DNA from 2 places in the Companilactobacillus halodurans genome. Region 2 is predicted to be linked to the other one. Evidence: riboswitches for the same ligand, from Rfam matches in the RefSeq annotation. Region 2 holds a riboswitch; the other holds the start of a gene.
The links. A riboswitch is a leader RNA that binds a small molecule or an ion and turns the genes downstream of it on or off. The one in region 2 is predicted to bind fluoride.
Positions count from the first base shown of each region.

Region 1 (4,835 bases), on a different contig from region 2:
TTTATCGTACAGCCTTATGAACGTGAAGATAATATTGCGTTTTTATCATGTGGAATTGCATTATATTTAGGCAGAATCGTCAATCATCTTGAAGACATGTTTTATGCTGACCCTACCACACTAGAGGGGTATGGAGCTAAGGTTAACATGAAGCACAATGTTTTAAAGATTGATTCGAAAAATAAAAAAATTGTCGTTCAAAACTTAAAAACAGAAGAAATTTTTGAAGATACTTATGACAAATTAATCATGACCACAGGTTCAGAGGTAGGGATTCCTCCAATCGGCGGCATGGACAATAAGCGAGTCCTTTTGTGCAAGAGTTATGAACAAGCAAAAAAAATTTATGAATCAGCTTTGAATTATCCTAGCATTGCTATTGTTGGTGCAGGTTATGTTGGCGTTGAGTTAGCTGAAAGTTACGCCAATACTGTCCACGATGTAACATTGATTCAATCTAGAGACCAAATTTTGAATAATTATGTCGATAAACCATTATCGGATACGATTATCAATAAGTTAAAGGAACACAATGTAAAAGTTCAATTAGGCGAACGTGTTTCAGAAATTGTTGATGGAGATCAATTAACCATCAAGACTAAAGCGGGACATGCTTATAAAGCCGATTTAGTTATCGTCTGTACCGGATTTTTTGCCAATACTGATTTATTACGAGGTCAGGTTCAAATGAATGGATATGGAGCCATCATTATTAATGATTATATGCAAACTTCTGATCCTGATATTTATGCAGCTGGAGATTCCTGTGTCGTTAAGTTCAATCCAACTGGTGAAATGAAGTATATTCCGCTAGCAAGTAGTGCCGTTCGTCAAGGAACCTTGGCCGGTATTAATGTTTTTGGCGACATTCGTAGATACATGGGAACTCAAGCAACGACGGCTATGGAGATATTTGGTTATACTTTAGCTGAGACCGGATTAACTTTGAAGAAAGCTTTGGCTAGTGGTATCAACGCTGATCGAGTAATTTATTCTGATAACTATCGTCCTGACTATATGCCTACGACCGACTTGCTGACGATTTATCTCGTTTATGATAAAGATACGCGTAAAGTCCTTGGGGCTCAGCTCTTTAGTAAACATGAAATTGCACAATCAGCCAATGCTATTTCAATTTGTATTCAAAATGAGAATACGATTGATGACTTAGCTTTTGTCGATATGCTTTTCCAACCAAATTATGATAATCCGTTTAATTATTTGAATTTAGTAGCTCAACAAGCTATTGCTAAAGAGGCAAAAGAAAAAGAGACTAAAAAAGCCTAACTAAATAAATTTGTTTAGGTAGACGAATTGAAAATTTACAAAATGTATACTAAAAGGACCAGTTGACGGGGAAAACTCAACTGGTCCTTTTTTTGGTGATTTGATTTGTGATAGGAGTAGGAAATTAACTGTTTTTTCCGTCAGATGATGGGGTATCTAACGAATTTAGGGAGATTATTATGGTCTGTCTATCAATGTTGAGTTGAGTAAACTTAAGAAATGAGTCTTATTCCTATCAATCGTAATTGGGAGTTACTAGCAAATCAATCACTAATCTAAAATAAGCATCTAGTCATAGATTTTTGTAATTTTCTATACGGGAGGCAAAAAACAGACTTTGCAAACCTATGCTTACCTTGGATTTTAACAAAGTTGCTATGTTAGCCCCTCCTTCCTCTATGTTAGCGATTTCTTATTTGGTACAAAGACAGTATAGCAAGGAATGCTTGATTTCACAAAAGAAACGCTCATGAGGATATCTGTCAGAAATGTTGATAAATAGCGGTCTATAGCAGTTGCTCAATATTCTCTCTCAAAAAATCATTAATTTCTTTTGTTCAAAATATTTCACAATCAAATAAATAGCGACTAAAATTAAGTTTTATGCTTGTTTAAACAGAGAAAGTATATTACTATGAAGTCGTTCGAATGGCGATGACGTTCGCCGAAAATATTACTTAATTGTGATTGATGACGTCTACTTTAGATAACCACCTAATACTGGGGGAATTATTTGAGGTAGTCGTCTTTTTTTATGATTAAGAAGGGAGTATTTATATGACAGTAACAATTGAGAACGTAAAAGCTAGGGAAGTATTCGATTCACGTGGTAACCCAACCGTTGAAGCAGATGTTTTACTTTCAAATGGTGTCTTAGGTCGTGCAAGTGTTCCATCAGGTAAATCAACTGGTGACAATGAAGCCGTTGAATTGCGTGACGGTGGAGACAGACTTGACGGAAAAGGTGTTTTAAAGGCTGTCAACAATGTTAATACTTTAATCAACGATAAACTAAAGGGTGCAGATCCATTCAACCAAGCTCACATCGATCAAATGATGATTGATCTTGATGGCACTCCTAATAAGGCAAAATTAGGTGCCAATGCAATTCTCGGTGTTTCAATTGCCAATGTCCGTGCTGCAGCAAATAGTGAAAAGATTCCAGTATACCGCTACTTAGGTGGTGTCGATCTTGAATTGCCACAAACATTCCACAATGTTATCAACGGTGGAGAACATGCTGACAATGGTATTGATATGCAAGAATTCTTGATTACTCCAATCAAGCGCACAACCTTTAGAGATGGATTTGAAAAAATCGTTAATGTTTACCATCAACTAAAGAAAAACCTTGAAAAAGAAGGCTATCAAACAGGACTTGGCGATGAAGGTGGATTTGCTCCAGACCTTCCATCAAGTGAAGCTGCTATTGATGAATTAAACTGTGCTATTAAAGATGCCGGTTATGTTCCTGGCGAAGAAATTGGTATTGCCTTTGATGCTGCTGCATCAAGTTTCGCTCAAGATGACGGTTCATACTTATTCGAAGGTGAAAAACGTTCAGCTGACGAAATGGGCACATATTATGAAGGACTATTAGATAAATATCCAGCTATTGTTTCAATGGAAGATCCATTTGGCGAAAATGATTGGGATAATTTTGCTAAATTTACTCAAAAGAATGGCAATCGTGTTCAAATTGTTACTGATGATAACGTATGTACAAATCCTGCACTCTTCAGAAAAGCTATCAAGAAGGGTATGGCAAACAGTTTCTTAATCAAATTGAATCAAATCGGTACTGTTACAGAAACTATGGAAGCTATCCGTGTTGCTAGAAAGAATGGCTACACAACAATGATGTCTCACCGTTCAGGTGAAACTGAAGATTCATTCTTGGCTGACTTTACAGTTGCTATGCACGCTGAACAATTGAAATCAGGTGCTCCAGCTCGTGGTGAACGTTTGGCTAAGTACAATCAACTATTGAGAATCGAGGAAGAGTTAGGCAAGGAAGCCAATTTAGCACACTTCCCTAATGATGTCGACTTTGACTAATTAACACATAATCATGAAAGAAAAATATGGTCTTACTACACAAGATGTAACAAAAATCAGACAAGAGAGCGGTTTTAATGAGACTCCAAAAATCAAAAAAACTTTTCTCAGTTTGATTGGCAAACGTTTGATTGGACCGATTCCTTATATTATCGAGTTGGCTTTAATCATTGAATTGTTATTAGGCAACTACATTCAGGTTGGATTTATCTTTGCTTTACTCTTGTTTTCAGCAATTGATGGGGCGATTCAAGAGAATCGAGCTGCTCAATCCATTGGGGAGTTAGATTCGAAATTGATTGCTTATACAAGTGTCTTTCGAGATGGCAAATGGCAAAAGATTTCTAGTCGTGAGTTGGTTCCAGATGATTTAATACACTTGTCGGTAGGATCAATAGTTCCCGCAGACTGTAAAATAGTCGCGGGAACTATTTTGGTTAATCAGGCAGTTGTAACCGGTGAAACCAGCGCTATTACGAAAATTGAAGGCGATGGGCTGTATTCTGGGTCGACTGTGATTGAAGGCAGCGCTGATGTTTTAGTTCAGAAGATTGGCAAAGAAAGCAGTCTTGGCAAAACTACTGAATTAGTGAGAACCAATGAAGCTCCTGGTAGATTGGAGAATTTGCTGTTTACGGTGGTTAAATATTTAGCCTATCTAGATATCGTTTTAGCGGTAATCTTAACTATTGCAGCTCTAGTTCGTCAGACTCCGTTTCTAACATTATTGCCATTTTTGGTAATCTTGTTTGTCGCTACGATTCCAATCTCTATGCCATCAAGTTTTGCCGTGGCTAATTCTTTGGAAGCAGGTATCTTATCTAAAAAGGGTATTCTAGTCAGTGGTTTAACTGGAATTCAAGAAGCCGGGTCAATGGATGTCCTATTGATGGATAAAACTGGGACCATCACTAAAAATGAACCTAGATTAGATAATTTGATAAGTTTAAATGGGGTAGCTGAGTCATATTTATTGCAGTATGCTTTAGCAACTGTCAAAACTAGCAGCGTTAATCCCTTAGACCAAGCTATTTTAAAAGCTGCCAAAGACAAAAATATTTCTAAATTAATTGTTAAAGAACAAGTTTCCTTTGATCCAAAATTAAAGGGGGCTAAGGCGGTTCTTAAAAATGGCGATGAAGTCTTTTTGGGTTCACCGGTTAAAGGTGATTTAGATGATAAAGCTTTAAGGCAAATTGAAAAGCAAGCTTCGTTGGGATTACAAGTCTTAGTCTTAGCAGTCAATCAAGAAGTAATCGGATTATTGACATTTAAGGATCAAGTAAAGGATGATATGCCACAAACGATTGCTGCATTAAAAGAGCAAGGCGTAAGAATCCTAATGGTAACTGGCGATACAGCATCTACAGCAAGTGCAATTGCTAAAAATGTTGGTTTGAGTAAACCAATTGGAACCGTTAATGATGCTTTAAATAATCCCTTAGAGTTTGATGGTTTTGCTAATGTTTATCCAAAGGATAAATTCAAAA
Region 1 covers NZ_VDFO01000038.1:112-4,946, forward strand. Annotated here, with positions in the region: gene FHL05_RS09710 (FAD-dependent oxidoreductase) at 1-1,287, shown strand, start outside; fluoride riboswitch at 1,929-1,994, shown strand; gene eno (phosphopyruvate hydratase) at 2,065-3,345, shown strand; gene FHL05_RS09720 (HAD-IC family P-type ATPase) at 3,359-4,835, shown strand, end outside.
Region 1: linked by a shared signal. The riboswitch ahead of eno (phosphopyruvate hydratase) and the one ahead of FHL05_RS06835 (MutS-related protein) in region 2 are both predicted to bind fluoride.

Region 2 (4,835 bases):
GAAATTATACCGTTATTTAGAAATCTTAGTTGTTTTTGAAAGCAAAAAAAGCTACTAATACAGTAGCTCTTTTAGATTTACTTAGTACCAAAGACACGGTCGTAAATGTCAACGCCAAAGCTGGTTTTCAATGGTGACCCTTTTAATAATTTGAAATTTCGATGACCATTTTCGTCACGTTCTGGCCGTAAGAATATCGGTTCGATGTCAGAATTCAATTGCAGCATCTTGGAAAATTCAAATTGATGAGTGACTGAAATAACTGTCACGCCACTGTTTACCAAACCGGAAACTACTTGAGCGTTGATTTGTGATCCTTCATGTTCATTAGTTGAAGAAAATGATTCATTCATCAGAATCAAAGTTTTGTCGTGAATAGCTTGGACAATGTTAGACATTCGCAAGAGTTCATTGTCTAACTTGCCACTAGTTAAGCCAGTATCTTCTTCACGTTTGAAGTGGGTAAAGATTTCATCGAATAAAGGAGCTTGAAAACTATCGGCAAAGACATACATTCCCGAATCCATCATCAATTGAGCTTGTCCCAAGCTTCTTAAAGTAGTTGTTTTGCCACCTTGATTAGTTCCCGAAATAATAACAAGTTTTAAATCGTTGCCCGACAAATCATTACCGACCACTTTAGTATCATCATCGGCACTGACGAGTAAAACGACATTCTTCAAGCCAGTTACTCGTGTATTTGCGGCAACCTTTGGGTAGGTGAGGTTGATTTTTGAAAGGGATCTTTGCAAACGTACGGTTCCAATTAAAAAGCCAACTTGAAATTTTAATTCGTTAAAAAACTTTTCTAATTCGTATTTTGTATTAACGACTTTAGTAGCTAAATTGAAATCTGCGATATTGTCGTAATGGCCAAGGGCGTTGCTGCTGTCATCGTCACGCTCAGCAATAACGAATTTGGCCTCTCTTTTTTCAAAATGTGTTTTGACAGAATCCATCATGCCACTGAATTTGCCGGTCTTCTTAGTAAAATCTAAATCAGAGACATCGCTGCCAAAGTTTTTATTCAATTTGACTGGGAAGCTATAAGTATTATTAGTGACGATGATATCAATCAATTCGTGCATTTGAGCCAATGATTGTTTAGAAAAGACTTTATCCAAACGTTTGAAAAAATTAATGAAATTGTCTGATTCCCAATCGGTATCATTGAAGGCTTTGACCTCATCGAGATAATTCAAGTAAATGTCGATTTGGCGGGCGAAGCTGTGCAATTTATAAGAAGCAGAACCGGAATCTAAAGTCCAAAATTCACTCCGGACGGTTTTGATAGTCTCAAGGATTAATTGGTACAAGTCGTGAATTTCTTGAGGATGATTTACAGCATCTTGGACAGCAGCCTGGCGATAAACGATATCTGATTCCGTTTTTAAGGGCGTGAACCAAATTTTTAAGATTGTTTGTTTCAGAAATTTATCATGGTCAGACATAGTTTCTAAAATTGGCTGCAATTCTAAGTCTTCAACGACATTCTCTTGTAGATCAGTTAATTTGAATTCCGACAAATCTAAGTCGTCAGGTGAAATCAATGTAGTTTTCATTGTGATAGCTTCCCTTCGATATTATCTTGGCTCAGGTGATATTTATTCAACAAAATATCGGTGTAAGCTTTGCCATTCAGTTCCTCAGGAATGACTTTAAAAGTTCTTTTGGCGTCAGCTGTTACTTGGCTCATCAGGGGTTGAACTTGTGGCAAGGTTCCTAAAGATTCCAAAAAAGTAACATAAATCCCGCTAGCATGTCGTTTATCAAGTTCTTTAACAACTCTGGTACCAAGTTTTGTTGCATCTTCTTCAGAAGTAGAGGAGAACAATTCATTGAGGATAACGAAACTATTCTGGTCGACTTTTTGAATGATCTGGTGGATTCGCTCAACGTCAGTTTCCAAAAGACCGCTGAGTTTGTTGCTGGATTCTTGGCGATCGAAATGGGTGAAGATTGACTGGCGAGTTCTGATTTTGGCCGAGGTTCCAGCAATCGCAATGCCTAATCTAGCTAGGTAAAAAATTTGTCCGACCATGCGGGCGTAAGTAGTTTTACCCCCTTGATTGGGACCAGAAATGACTAAGAAAGGTTTTTTCGGATTGATTTCTACTTGATTAGTAACAATTGTTTGCGTGGAAGTGAATTGCTTGAGCGCTAAACCAAAGTCAAAACTGTTATCGATACGTTTGCTGCCAGATTTAACTAGTATAGGAAGCGTGAAAGCGAGATGGCCAATTTTTTCAACCGTTAGTTCAGCTTTTTGCCAAGCTAAAAAGAAGGTCAGCTCTTTAACGATTTTTTCAATCAATTCATCATGATAAGTAGCATATTTTTGATAGAATTGGTTCATTTCTGCAAATTGGTCAGGATACAACTTGACTAACTCGGTGATGATTGAGACTTGCAGGTTGTTCATATTGTAAGAGCCATAAATGTCGTCCATCTTCACTGGTTTGGTGAGGTCCTTTTGATGATTGAAGATTGGAGTAAAAATCTCTTCAAAACGACTATCCATGCTTTCTTTGGGTTCGGGAGAAGCTTCAACAGTTACATTGCGGCCATTGAGATACAACCGATAATAAATATCGTTGAAATCATGATTGATGTTTTTGATATCTTTTTTGATTGCCAAGATTTTTTCGGAATTTTCATATTCTTCTAGGTAGTCGATAAATTTAACCAGGCCTTTGGAATCAAGCGATAGGTCTTGTAAGTTAAGAATTAAAGAATGAATCGCATTTAATTCGTCATCTAAAATGTTGACTAATTTATGCTCGCGATAAGCTTGAGGATATAGTTTGTGAATTTCTTCGTGTTCTTTCATGGAATAAAGCATTTGTTTCGTGAAGTCTTCAAAATCGTGATAGATATCTTCATTTTGAAAGTCTTTAAAAGTTTCCTGACGGTAACGGATTTCTTCGTCATCGATTAATGGTTGATGATTAAATTCAGAAATATCGAAGCCAGTCAGTTGGTTAACTTGTAAAAAGAGGTCATCGAGGTTCAAATCTTGAAAAATGGGATCATCATTGGGTAATAATTCCGCTGGTTTATTGGTATTCGTAAATAATAAGCTGTTAAACATAAAGCCATACCTCCAAATTTTGGGATAAAAAAAGACGCCTGCCTCAAATAAAGGTAGACGTCGTCAAATTCAAATTGAATTTTTGCGGTGAACGTCATCACCGACTCTCTCTGGAATTATAATATTACTTATTTTGTTTTCCAGCAATAATTTAGGTCTTGTTTTCTAAAAACCTAACAATTGTCTTTTAAGTTGGACAAGCCTACAATTTTACTTATATAGACAGATTCAATGGGAGTTGATAGCTATGAATATTTACTTCATCCGTCATGGAGAAACATATTTTAATCATCTCAGGAAAATGCAGGGATGGTCGGATACTCCATTAACCAAAGCGGGTCATGAAGAGGCCTATCGCATGGGAAGAACCTTGAAAAATTTAGGAGAACTCTCAGATACGATTTATTGCAGCGATATGAACCGGTCCGTCCAGACTGTTACGGAATTGAATAATGGCGCCAAAGCAGCCGGCGGGAAAACTTTTAAAATGGTCACGATGCCTGAATTGCGTGAACAATTCTATGGCAGTTTTGAAGGCCAGTCCAAAAAAGAAACTTATCAAAAAATTATCGGTAAGTCAGTTGAAGAAACTTTTAAGGAATTGTCTGCTAATGAAATTCAAGATAAAATTGCTAAATTAGATCCAGCCAATTTGGCTGAAACTAGCAGCGAGTTTTGGGCACGTTTTGCTAAAGGAATTGAAAAAATCGATCAAGCAGAAAAAAAGCCCGTCATAGTCGTCACGCACAGCGCAATCCTGACCGCTTTAGTCGATACTTATGCTCATGATATGTTGAGTCAAATTGAACCTAATAATTTGTCTTTAACTAAGATTCATCTCGAGGGCGATAAGTTTGAGCCACATGTCGTTTACTACAACCAAAAGGTTGAACAAAACATTTAAATAATACAAAAAATAGGTGATTTCTAAGAAAACATTTCTTGAAATCACCTATTTTTTAATGTGAATTTTCTTTTTCTTTGTTTAAAGCATCCATATCTTTAATCAAAGCTTTGACTTGTTCCATGCTACCAACATAAGCACCGGAGGCTAAAGGATGGCCGCCACCGCCAAATTTTTCAGCAACTCCGTTGATTGAAACGGTCTTGGAACGCAAATTAACTCGAAAACGATTGGTGTCTTCTTCACTTACAACAATCCAGTTGTGGACTTTAGTAATGCGTCCAATCAAAGGCACGACGTGATCTAATTCGCCAGCATCTAAGTGGAAATCTTCCAAGGTATCTTTTCGAATCACGATATATCCAAAACCAGAAGGAGTAATCTTGAGGTTATTTAGGATATAGGCTTCTAGTCGAGCCACTTGAAGAGACATTTCGTCTTCATGCAAGCTGATGTCGGAAATATCGATGCCAGTTTTTGCTAATTGGGCGGCAATCATCAAGGTTCGATAAGTCGTTTCAGCGTATAAGAAACGATTCGTATCGCCGATGACACCAGAATAGAGACTATAAGCACTTTGTTTCGAGATTTTTAGCGGTGCTAATTTATCAGCTAGAGTGTAAATCATTTCAGCACAACTAGAATAGTCTTCATCGACCCAATTCAAATCACCAAAAGGATCAACATTGGGATGATGGTCAATTTTAATCAATTTAGCAGCTTTTTTATAATCGCCATTGTTGTCGATTCGGGGCACGTTGGCAGTGTCTACGGTGATAACGAGTGCATCTTGATAAGCTTGGCTGGGAATCGTCTGCATTTTACCGATCCAATCGAGGA
Region 2 covers NZ_VDFO01000022.1:157-4,991, forward strand. Annotated here, with positions in the region: gene FHL05_RS06830 (MutS-related protein) at 78-1,562, opposite strand; gene FHL05_RS06835 (MutS-related protein) at 1,559-3,091, opposite strand; fluoride riboswitch at 3,139-3,202, opposite strand; gene FHL05_RS06840 (histidine phosphatase family protein) at 3,339-3,995, shown strand; gene FHL05_RS06845 (DHH family phosphoesterase) at 4,051-4,835, opposite strand, start outside.